Regions from separate parts of the Pseudofrankia saprophytica genome, predicted to be linked through region 4. Evidence: predicted binding sites of a transcription regulator. Region 4 holds the regulator's gene; each other region holds the start of a gene.
What was found. The regulator LexA, encoded in region 4, represses DNA repair genes until DNA is damaged. The targets are predictions, from matches to a motif close to CGAACNNNNGTTCG.

Region 1 (2,195 bases), on a different contig from region 4:
CCCCGGGCCTCGTCATCGCGGCCGCGGGCGCACTGGGCGGGGTCTGCGTTCTGGCTCTGGCCCGGGTGGCGCTGCGCCGGCCAGTCGCCACCACCACCGCCCGGAACGGGCGTCCGCGTGACCGGCGGGGGTCATCGACCACCGCCGGGACGCAGGGGGTCGCGCCCGTCGAGGGTGCCATGGGCGTCGAGGACCGCGAAGCGGGCGAACAGCTCCTCGGCGTACCAGCCGACCTCGGGGGTGCGGCGGACGGCGGCGGCGTGCGCGGGGCGCCCATAGGCGAACGCGCGGACGGCGGTGAGGTCCGGCCAGACACTGAACGTCCCCTGCAGGCCGATCGGGGCCTCTCCGATGCCGATCGCGAGCCACGGTCCGGCGGTGGGGTCGGCGGCCAGGGCGGCGAGGTCCGCGGCGACCGGGGGAGCGGCCCGCCAGAAGGTGACCGCGTGCCTGGGCGCGAGCCGGGCGCGGGTGAGGACCGCCACCGGGCCGCCAGGCGCCTCCTCGGTGGCTCGGCGTCCCGGGGCGAGGCGGCCGAAGGGCTCACGGCCCGACCAGCGACCCCTGGTGGCGACGGGCCGTAGCCGCAGGTGGAGATGCTCCTCGGCGGCGTGGGCCCAGGAGCGCGCGACGGCGCAGGTCGTGAACGCCTCGGCCGCTCGCTCGCTGTCCCAGACGGCCACCAGGCCCCAGCGGCGCGGCTCGGCGTCCAGCGGGCCAAAGGCGCCGGGGGCGCCGGTGCCGACCAGCTTGGCGAAGGTGAGCCCGGGGACCCGGCGTAGCCGTGCCCCGCCCAGCGCCATCCGGACCAGCGCCGCGCCGACCCGCCGGGTCGGTACCCGCCACAGGTCGACGGTGACCAGCGGCGGCGGGGGGCCGGTCGCACCGGCGGGAAGGCCTTTCTCGCAAGGGAAACTCGCCGGCGGAACCGGGTGCGGACCGGCTGCCGCGACGGCTCGACACGGCATGACCGGTGACATTGACGCCTCCTCTCGGCCGGGCTACCTTCAGTTGTGTTCGAACTTGTGTTCGAACACGGGTGGGGCGCCGGCCAGTCAGCCCGCAGTCAGCACTGACGACGCCAGCAAGGACGCCGCCAGACCGGAGGGTGGGACATGAACAGCCAGCCGACTCCGTACCAGCCAGCTCAGCCAGCGCCGCGCCCAGCCATGCGTCAGCAGCCCGTGTGCCAGCAGCCCACCCTTCACCCGGTCCGCCATCGGCCCCCGCAGCCGCCGCGGCCTCCACAGCCTCCGTTGTCCTCGCAGTCTGCCTCGGGGGTGGGACAGGTTTCCTCCGATGATCGCCGCGTGGCGGTCCCGGCGGCCGGGATGCCGCGCCGTTCCCGGGACGACCTGCTGGCCGCGGCCCGGCACGGGCTGGCCGAGGCGGCGTTCGCCCGGCCGGCGGGTGAGCGGTATGCCCTCGCTCACCTCGCCGCGCTCCGGGTGGCCGCGGCCGTGCTGGCGGCCCGGGCGAAGCCGCGGCCGGGCCGGCGCGGCCGGCCGGTGAGCGCCTGGCGGCTGCTGGCCCAGGTCGCCCCGGAGCTGGGCGAGTGGGCGGACTTCTTCGCCGCGGGCGCGCCGCGGCGGGCGGCGGCGGAGGCCGGGCTGTCGGTCGTGAACGCCCGCGAGGCCGACGACCTCGTCCGGCAGGTGGAGATCTTCCTCGGCGTGGTGGAGGAGGTCCTCGGCCTGCCATCCCAGCCTGCGCTCACCGGGACGGTGCCGGGGACGGCCCGTTCCGGGACGGAATAGCCGTGGCGCCCGCCAGGGCGGCCGATCCCGCCCACGGGTTCGCCGAGCCGGTGGTGGCCGCGCTGCGGGACCTGCGGGAGCTGCGGGACCTGCGGGAGATCGCCAGCGGCCCGGAGGGCCGGGCCGACCCGCCAGACCTCACCGACCCGGACCGGATGCTGCCGGTGCCGGCGGCGCTGGCCGCGCTGCTGCCCCGGCGCGCGCTGCCGCGCGGGGCGACGGTGGCCGTCGAGGGATCGGCGGCGCTGCTGCTCACCGTGCTCGCCGAGCCGTCCAGGGCCGGGGCCTGGTGCGCGGTGGTCGGCTGCCCCACGCTCGGTCTGCTCGCGGCGGCCGAGGCGGGGATCGCGCTGGAGCGGCTGGTGCTGGTCCCCGAACCGGGGCCGCGCTGGCCGGTGGTCGTCGCCGCGCTGATCGACGCCCTGGACGTGGTCGCGG
Region 2 (2,195 bases), 520 kb from region 4:
TGCCGGCGAGCGCGCCGAGCAGTCTGTTCAGGTGGGGTGAGCCGCCGTAGGAGACGACGACCGCGAGCAGGCTGTGCAATATTCCGCCCTCCTGGGCGCGGGCCAGCCGCTCTTCGTCGTGATTTCGGCGACCAGCGTGCTTGATGACCGGTCTCACCGTAACCACCTCGGCGAGGCAGGCCCGGAAATTCTTTCCGGCGAGTCGGGGAAACAGCATGACCCTGGTCACGTCATACCAACTCGCTATCTCCCTGAATTTTCGTTCCGACCAGATGAAACATAGACAGCATACGGATCCGAATCGTTGCTGGAAGGACGAAAAGGCGTGTTGTGTCCGCCTTGTAATCGTCGCTCCGATACAGGGATGGCCGGTCGCGAGCGGTGCGGTGCGGGGGGCGGGAGGCCGCCGGGGACGGCGCCGCCGCGCGGAGGCCGCAGGTGGCGGACGGCGACCTCGCCCCACCAACCCACCAGCGCGCCCGACCCGGCCCGGCGGTCCGGCCCGCTGGGCCGCCGCCGGGGGTGGCCCCGATGTGGCCCCTCCGCGGGCACCGCATCCCGGGTCGCTAGTATCGAACGGACGTTCGGGAAGGCGTCCCGCGTCCGAGAAGTGTCGTATCCCATCCGTACGCTGGGAGTGCCTTTGTTCGGGCCCGGGTTGTCCGTATCGGGTTGAGCGCAGGGCAAGGAGCGTCGCCGGGCCGGGACCGCGGGTCAGGGCCCGCGGTCGGCGCTCCGGGTGCCGAAGTGCTGTCCCGTGGTCCCACGAACGCGATGCCAGGTCTGGCGCGGGTGGGGCCGACGAAGCCGAGAAGACGTGAGGAACGCGGATGACGGACCGTCTCGTCGTGCGGGGTGCGCGCGAACACAACCTGCGCGACGTCGACCTCGATCTCCCCCGCGACGGGCTGATCGTCTTCACCGGGCTGTCCGGCTCGGGGAAGTCCAGCCTGGCGTTCGACACGATCTTCGCCGAGGGGCAGCGACGCTACGTCGAGTCGCTGTCGGCCTATGCCCGCCAGTTCCTCGGGCAGATGGACAAGCCGGACGTCGACTTCATCGAGGGCCTGTCGCCGGCGGTCTCGATCGACCAGAAGTCGACCAACCGCAACCCACGCTCGACGGTCGGCACCATCACCGAGGTCTACGACTACCTGCGGCTGCTGTTCGCCAGGGCCGGCCGCCCGCACTGCCCGAAGTGCGGCCGGCCGATCGCGCGGCAGACCCCGCAGCAGATCGTCGACCGGCTGATGGAGCTCCCCGAGGGCACTCGTTTCCAGGTGCTGGCCCCGGTGATCCGCGGGCGCAAGGGCGAGTACGTCGACCTGTTCGCCGAGCTGCAGGGCTCCGGCTTCGCCCGTGCCCGGGTGGACGGCACGGTCGTCCCGCTGACCGACCCGCCGAAGCTGGAGAAGCAGAAGAAACACACGATCGAGGTCGTCGTCGACCGGCTCGCGATCAAGGAGACCGCCAAGCGCCGGCTCACCGACTCGGTCGAGACCGCGCTGCGCCTCGGCAACGGCCTGGTACTGCTCGACTTCGTCGACCGCGACCCGCACGACGAGGACCGCGAGCGGATGTACTCCGAGCACCTCGCCTGCCTCTACGACGACCTGTCGTTCGAGGAGCTCGAGCCTCGCTCGTTCTCGTTCAACACCCCCTACGGCGCCTGCCCCGAATGCACCGGCCTCGGCACCCGCAAGGAGGTCGACCCGGAGCTCGTCGTCACCGACCCGACGCTGTCGCTCGCCGGGGGTGCGATCGGCCCCTGGTCCGGCGGGCACAACAAGGAGTACTTCGAGCGGCTGCTGTCCGCGCTGGCCGAGGACCTGCACTTCTCGATGGACACCCCGTGGGAGGCACTGCCCGACCGCGCCCGCAAGGCGGTGCTGCACGGCAGCGGCGACACCGAGATCCACGTCGGGTACACCAACCGCTACGGCCGCAAGCGCTCGTACTACACGAGCTTCGAGGGCGTCATCCCGTTCCTGGAGCGCCGCCTGCGCGAGGCCGAGTCGGACACGAGCCGCGAGCGCTACGAGGGCTACATGCGCGACGTGCCGTGCCCGTCGTGCCGGGGCGCCCGGCTCAAGCCGGAGTCGCTCGCCGTGACGGTGGGCGGCCGTTCGATCGCCGAGGTCTCGGCGATGTCGATCGGCGACTGCGCCGGCTTCCTCGGGGACCTCGACCTGACG
Region 3 (2,195 bases), on a different contig from region 4:
CGAGTCGTACTTCAACAACTGCGAAATGCAGAATGTCGGCTCGAACATCTACCGGCCGAAGGGACCGCACTGCCTGTACCAGAACACGGCGGCGGCGACTCGCTACGCGCAGCTGTGGTGAGGTGGCTGGCGGCCGCGAGGTAACAGCTCGCGACCGTGAGCAGCGCGTCGGCTCGTCGCTGGGCCGGGGCGCGGACGTCAGCCGGTCCGGCGGTCACCTGATCCGCCAGCCGTAGCGCGTCGAGCACGGTCCTGGCGTCATCGACCGGGACTGAGCCTGCGATCGTCACCCAGCCGCCCGGGTGCGCCTCCGCGCACCCGGGCGGTGCCGGTACCAGCGACAGCGAGCGGGCGCGCCAGGCGGCATCGGCGTCCCGCTCGACGCCGGCCGGGTCCGCGTCGCGCAGCCAGTGGTTGACCGCGGCGCGGACCTGGGCCGGCCCGGCCCGGCGCGCCAGGGCCGTGAGCTCGGCCTCCACCGGACCGGCGAGCGCCACCAGGCGCGGCGGACTGGTCAGCGGCGCCGTCAGGGCGAGCACATGGTCGAGGCTCACCTCACCGCGGCGGAACGCCTCCGCCAGCACCGGCAGACTGGTCAGGGCCCGCGCGGCGCCGAGCAGGGCGGCGGCCGTCGCGTCGGTCAGCCGGGCCCGCCCGGCGACCCAGCCAACGAGCGTAGGCCGCCCGTCCACCCCGCCCCGACCGGCGCGGTCACCGGCACCGTCGGGCCCGGTCGGGCATCCGCCAGGGCGGGTGCCGGCCGGACCGGCCGGACCGCTCGCCCCGGCGGTGCCGCGACGCCCCGGTCGTCCCCACCCATCGGCCAGGTCCGCCGCGCCCACCGCTCGCACCAGCGCGGCCTGCGCGGCCGCGATGACCCCGCCGAGCTGGCCTACCAGGTCGGCGACGGCGCCGTCCGCGAGCGAGGCAGGCTCGATCTCAGCCAGCGCCTGGCGCAGCGCCGCCAGCGCCGTCATCCCGTCACCGTCCATCCAGCCTCCCCCCGGAGCTGGGCGGCTGTCGGCCGCCTCGCGAGGGCGGCGCCGACCCGCACCGGCACGCCGGCGCCCGCGCCGTGCCCGAGGACCGCCGCGACGCGGACGCGCGGCGCGCCGAGCCACCGCCACCGCCCCGTGACGTCGCCGGCGGTCGCCCACCGGCGGCCTTCGGCCAGGCCGTGTCAGCCGCGGTGGCTCGGCGGTGGTGCCCTCAGAGCTGACCTCGCCAGAGCTGGCCACGCGCCGCCCTCTTCGAACTCACGTTCGACAATACGCCCAGCTCAGAGCCCCTTCAACCAGCCGCCGCACGCGGCGGGCCCTGCCGGTCGACCAGCAGTTCGACCAGGTGCTCCAGCTCGGTCGCCGGGTTCTCGGTGACCCCGGTGTGCACCGGTGAGGTCTGCACGACCGTGCTGCGCGGCGCGGTGAGCCAGCGGAACCGCTCGCCGGGCGACAGCACGCCCGCCGCTCCCGCCGCCGGGCCGCCGACGCACACCCGGTGCAACGCGTCGAGGTGAACGCGTACGGCCGCGAGGTCGAGGTACGGGTCGAGCGCCGCGAGCCGCTCGCCGTCGAGGACGCAGCGCAGGTCGAGGTAGCCGGCGCCCTGGCACCACAGCAGCACGCCGACGTTCATGCACTCGCCGCGCTCGACGCGCGGCACCACGCGTACCAGCGCGTACTCGAACAGCTCAGCCACGCCGGTCCTCCCCCGTCCGCTGCCCGCGTGCCAGCCGCAGCCAGGCCGGCGGTCCCTCCCGGTGGCCGGCCCGCTCGCGCGGGGCCGCGATCGCCGCCGGCCGCGCCACCGTCATCGGCTCGAGCCACGGCCTCCGGCCGCCGGCGCGCCCGGTGAGCCAACCGACGTACCGCTCCGGGTCCGCGTCGAGCCAGTCCGCCGGCACCAGGGCGACCACGGAGCGCACCAGCTCGGCGTCGACCAGCGGCGCGAGCTCGGCGTCGGCGGCGCGCAGCGCCCCGGCCGGGTCGGCGCCGAGCGCGGGCAGGAGCACGTGCTCCTCCCACCTGGGCAGTACCCGCTCGTCAGCCGGCACCGGCTCCGGCACCCGCTCCGGCACCGGGAGCCGCGCGTCGGCGGGCCGGGCCGGCCAGCCGTGATGCGGATAGAGCGCGGCGCCGTGGTCGATCAGCCATGGCCGGCCGCCCCAGACCAGCAGGTTCGGGTTCCGCCACGAC
Region 4 (2,195 bases):
ACGGCACCGTAAGCATCCGGGGCTGGATCAGGTCGTACGTCGACAACGACGAACCCATCTACGTGGGGATCTACACGACCTACCGCCGGGACGGCCGCGGCTACGTCAGCGTCGGCTTCCCGCTGCCACAGGCCAGCTTCACGGCCACCCTCGCGCCGACCGCGCGGGCCGGCGGCGGGCTGGTGCTGTCCAGCCGCGGCGACCTGGACCAGCCCGGGCACTATCTGACCTATGTGGACGCGGAGACGAAGGAGCTGACCGCCGCGGCGGTCCACGGCTTCGCCGAGCAGCTCGACGTCTACCTCGAGGACGGCGAGCTGCGAGCCGAACACGAGTTCTGGGTGTTCGGCCTGCCGTTCCTCGTGCTCCACTACTCGATCCACCGCAAGGCCGAACTCGGCTAGCCGAGTTCGGCTAGCCGAGTTCAGTCTCAGCGCCTCACGGAGTGCTCAGACGCGGCGCATGACGGCGACGACGCGGCCGAGGATGGTGGCGTCGTCGCCGGGGATGTCGTGGAAGGCCGGGTTCTCCGGCTGGAGCCACGCGTGGCCGTCCCGGCGGCGCAGCCGCTTGACGGTCGCCTCCCCGTCGATCAGGGCGGCGACGATCTCGCCGTTCTCGGCGACCGGCTGCTGGCGGACCGCCACCAGGTCGCCGTCGCAGATCGCCGCGTTGATCATCGAGTCGCCGACGACCCGGAGCAGGAACAGGGTGCCCTCGCCGACGATCTCACGCGGCAGCGGCAGCACGTCCTCGACCGCCTGCTCGGCGAGGATCGGCCCACCGGCGGCGATCCGGCCGACCAGCGGCACGTAGGCGGTCGCCGCCTTCAGCGAGTCCTGCTCGCCGGCCTCGCGGGCGAGCGCGTCGTCGGCCGGGCCGAGCGTGTGCACCCGCAGCGGGCTCACGCCGCCCCGGCCCCTGCCCGCGCCGGCCGTCTGCCGGGTCTTCGGGATCGGCCTGACCGGCCGGCCACCCTCGGGGGAGACCACCTCGATCGCCCGCGGCCGGTTCGGGTCGCGGCGCAGCAGGCCCTTGTCCTCGAGCATCCTGAGCTGGTGCGCGACGCTGCTGGTGCTGGTCAGGCCCACCGCCTCGCCGATCTCGCGCACGCTCGGCGGGTAGCCGCGCCGCTCGACCGCGTCACGGATCACCTCGAGCACCTTGCGCTGACGGGGAGTCAGGCCGTCGTCGTCGACGGGGCCGTCGGGGAAGGCGCGTACGGTGCCGTCGCTCTCCTCGTCGCCGCTGGCCGACGGGCGTCCTGCCCTGCGCGGCCCCCTGCCCTGCGTGGTCATGGCCTAGGTTCTCCCTCGCTCAAGGTCATGGTGCGGGACCGGGCCGCCGGCTTCTCATCGGCCTCACCTGTGGATAAGGGGAGCCGGGTTGCGCCCGATCGTGTGACGACCGTAGCCCGGTGGCGCGCGAATCTCAAACAGGCGTTCGAGCGTGTCTGCGTGCTCTGTCGGCCTTGTGCATGTAAGAATCGACCATCAGTTCGAAGCGGGCCCTGTCCTCGTCCTGACTTCCGCTACCGGCTACTGCCGCCGGTGGTCGCCAGTTGTAGATCTTGGGCTACCTTCCCGATGGCCCCAGATGTCTGCCGGGGATGTCTCCCTCGATGACCGGTCGCCACGGTTCTTCGAGGGCTCGCGCCCCGGACCCCCCGACGTTGGTTGAGCTTCGCTCGACGAGCTGTGCCGGGTAATGGCCCGGCCGCTAGGAGGTTTGGCGTGACGAACCCGCGTGGGGCCACCCTGGTCCCAGGGCGCCCGGCCCCGCGACAGCCGGACGGCGCCGATGTGATCGCCCTGCCCGTACCGAGCCGTCGTCGGTCGGCGAACGCCGCCCCGCCGGCGGTTCCCAGCCCGCTCGCGCGGGCTGTCGCCGCCGAGCACCCGGTCGCCGGCGCGAGGTTGGACCGCCGGCGGGCGGGACGGCCGGCGCCCGCGCTGAGGCTGACCGGCCGCGGCCGGGCCGTCGCCGGGCTCCTGCTTGTCCTCGCTGTCTGGGGCGCCACCAGCGCCGCATGGCTCGCCGTTCACTGGGCGCTCGCCGCCTTCTGACCGGCGGCGTCCTTCCCTGGCCCGACGCCCGCGCCGACCACCCGGTCGGCGCGGGCGTCGGGCTGTCGGCATGTGACGGTTCGTCGCGAACCTGCTGCTTCTCCCCGTCTGGGCGGGTGGGATCCGACA

Region 1: a site for LexA is predicted at 1,019-1,032, ahead of FRCN3DRAFT_RS0227165 (SAV_6107 family HEPN domain-containing protein). Genes of this name have one in related genera too.
Region 2: a site for LexA is predicted at 574-587, ahead of uvrA (excinuclease ABC subunit UvrA). Genes of this name have one in related genera too.
Region 3: a site for LexA is predicted at 1,252-1,265, ahead of FRCN3DRAFT_RS46985 (DUF222 domain-containing protein). Genes of this name have one in related genera too.

The regions. Positions count from the first base shown of each region.
Region 1 is NZ_KI912266.1:6,407,722-6,409,916, reverse strand. Features, by position in the region: gene FRCN3DRAFT_RS57490 (MFS transporter) at 1-584, shown strand, start outside; gene FRCN3DRAFT_RS0227165 (SAV_6107 family HEPN domain-containing protein) at 1,311-1,757, shown strand; gene FRCN3DRAFT_RS46535 (hypothetical protein) at 1,760-2,195, shown strand, end outside.
Region 2 is NZ_KI912267.1:554,379-556,573, reverse strand. Features, by position in the region: gene FRCN3DRAFT_RS0236890 (glycosyltransferase family 2 protein) at 1-79, opposite strand, end outside; gene uvrA (excinuclease ABC subunit UvrA) at 831-2,195, shown strand, end outside.
Region 3 is NZ_KI912266.1:7,078,543-7,080,737, forward strand. Features, by position in the region: gene FRCN3DRAFT_RS0229790 (glycoside hydrolase family 26 protein) at 1-121, shown strand, start outside; gene FRCN3DRAFT_RS46985 (DUF222 domain-containing protein) at 12-992, opposite strand; gene FRCN3DRAFT_RS0229800 (DUF3037 domain-containing protein) at 1,291-1,698, opposite strand; gene FRCN3DRAFT_RS0229805 (HipA family kinase) at 1,691-2,195, opposite strand, start outside.
Region 4 is NZ_KI912267.1:34,519-36,713, reverse strand. Features, by position in the region: gene FRCN3DRAFT_RS0234720 (hypothetical protein) at 1-404, shown strand, start outside; gene lexA (transcriptional repressor LexA) at 450-1,298, opposite strand; gene FRCN3DRAFT_RS0234710 (hypothetical protein) at 1,734-2,066, shown strand.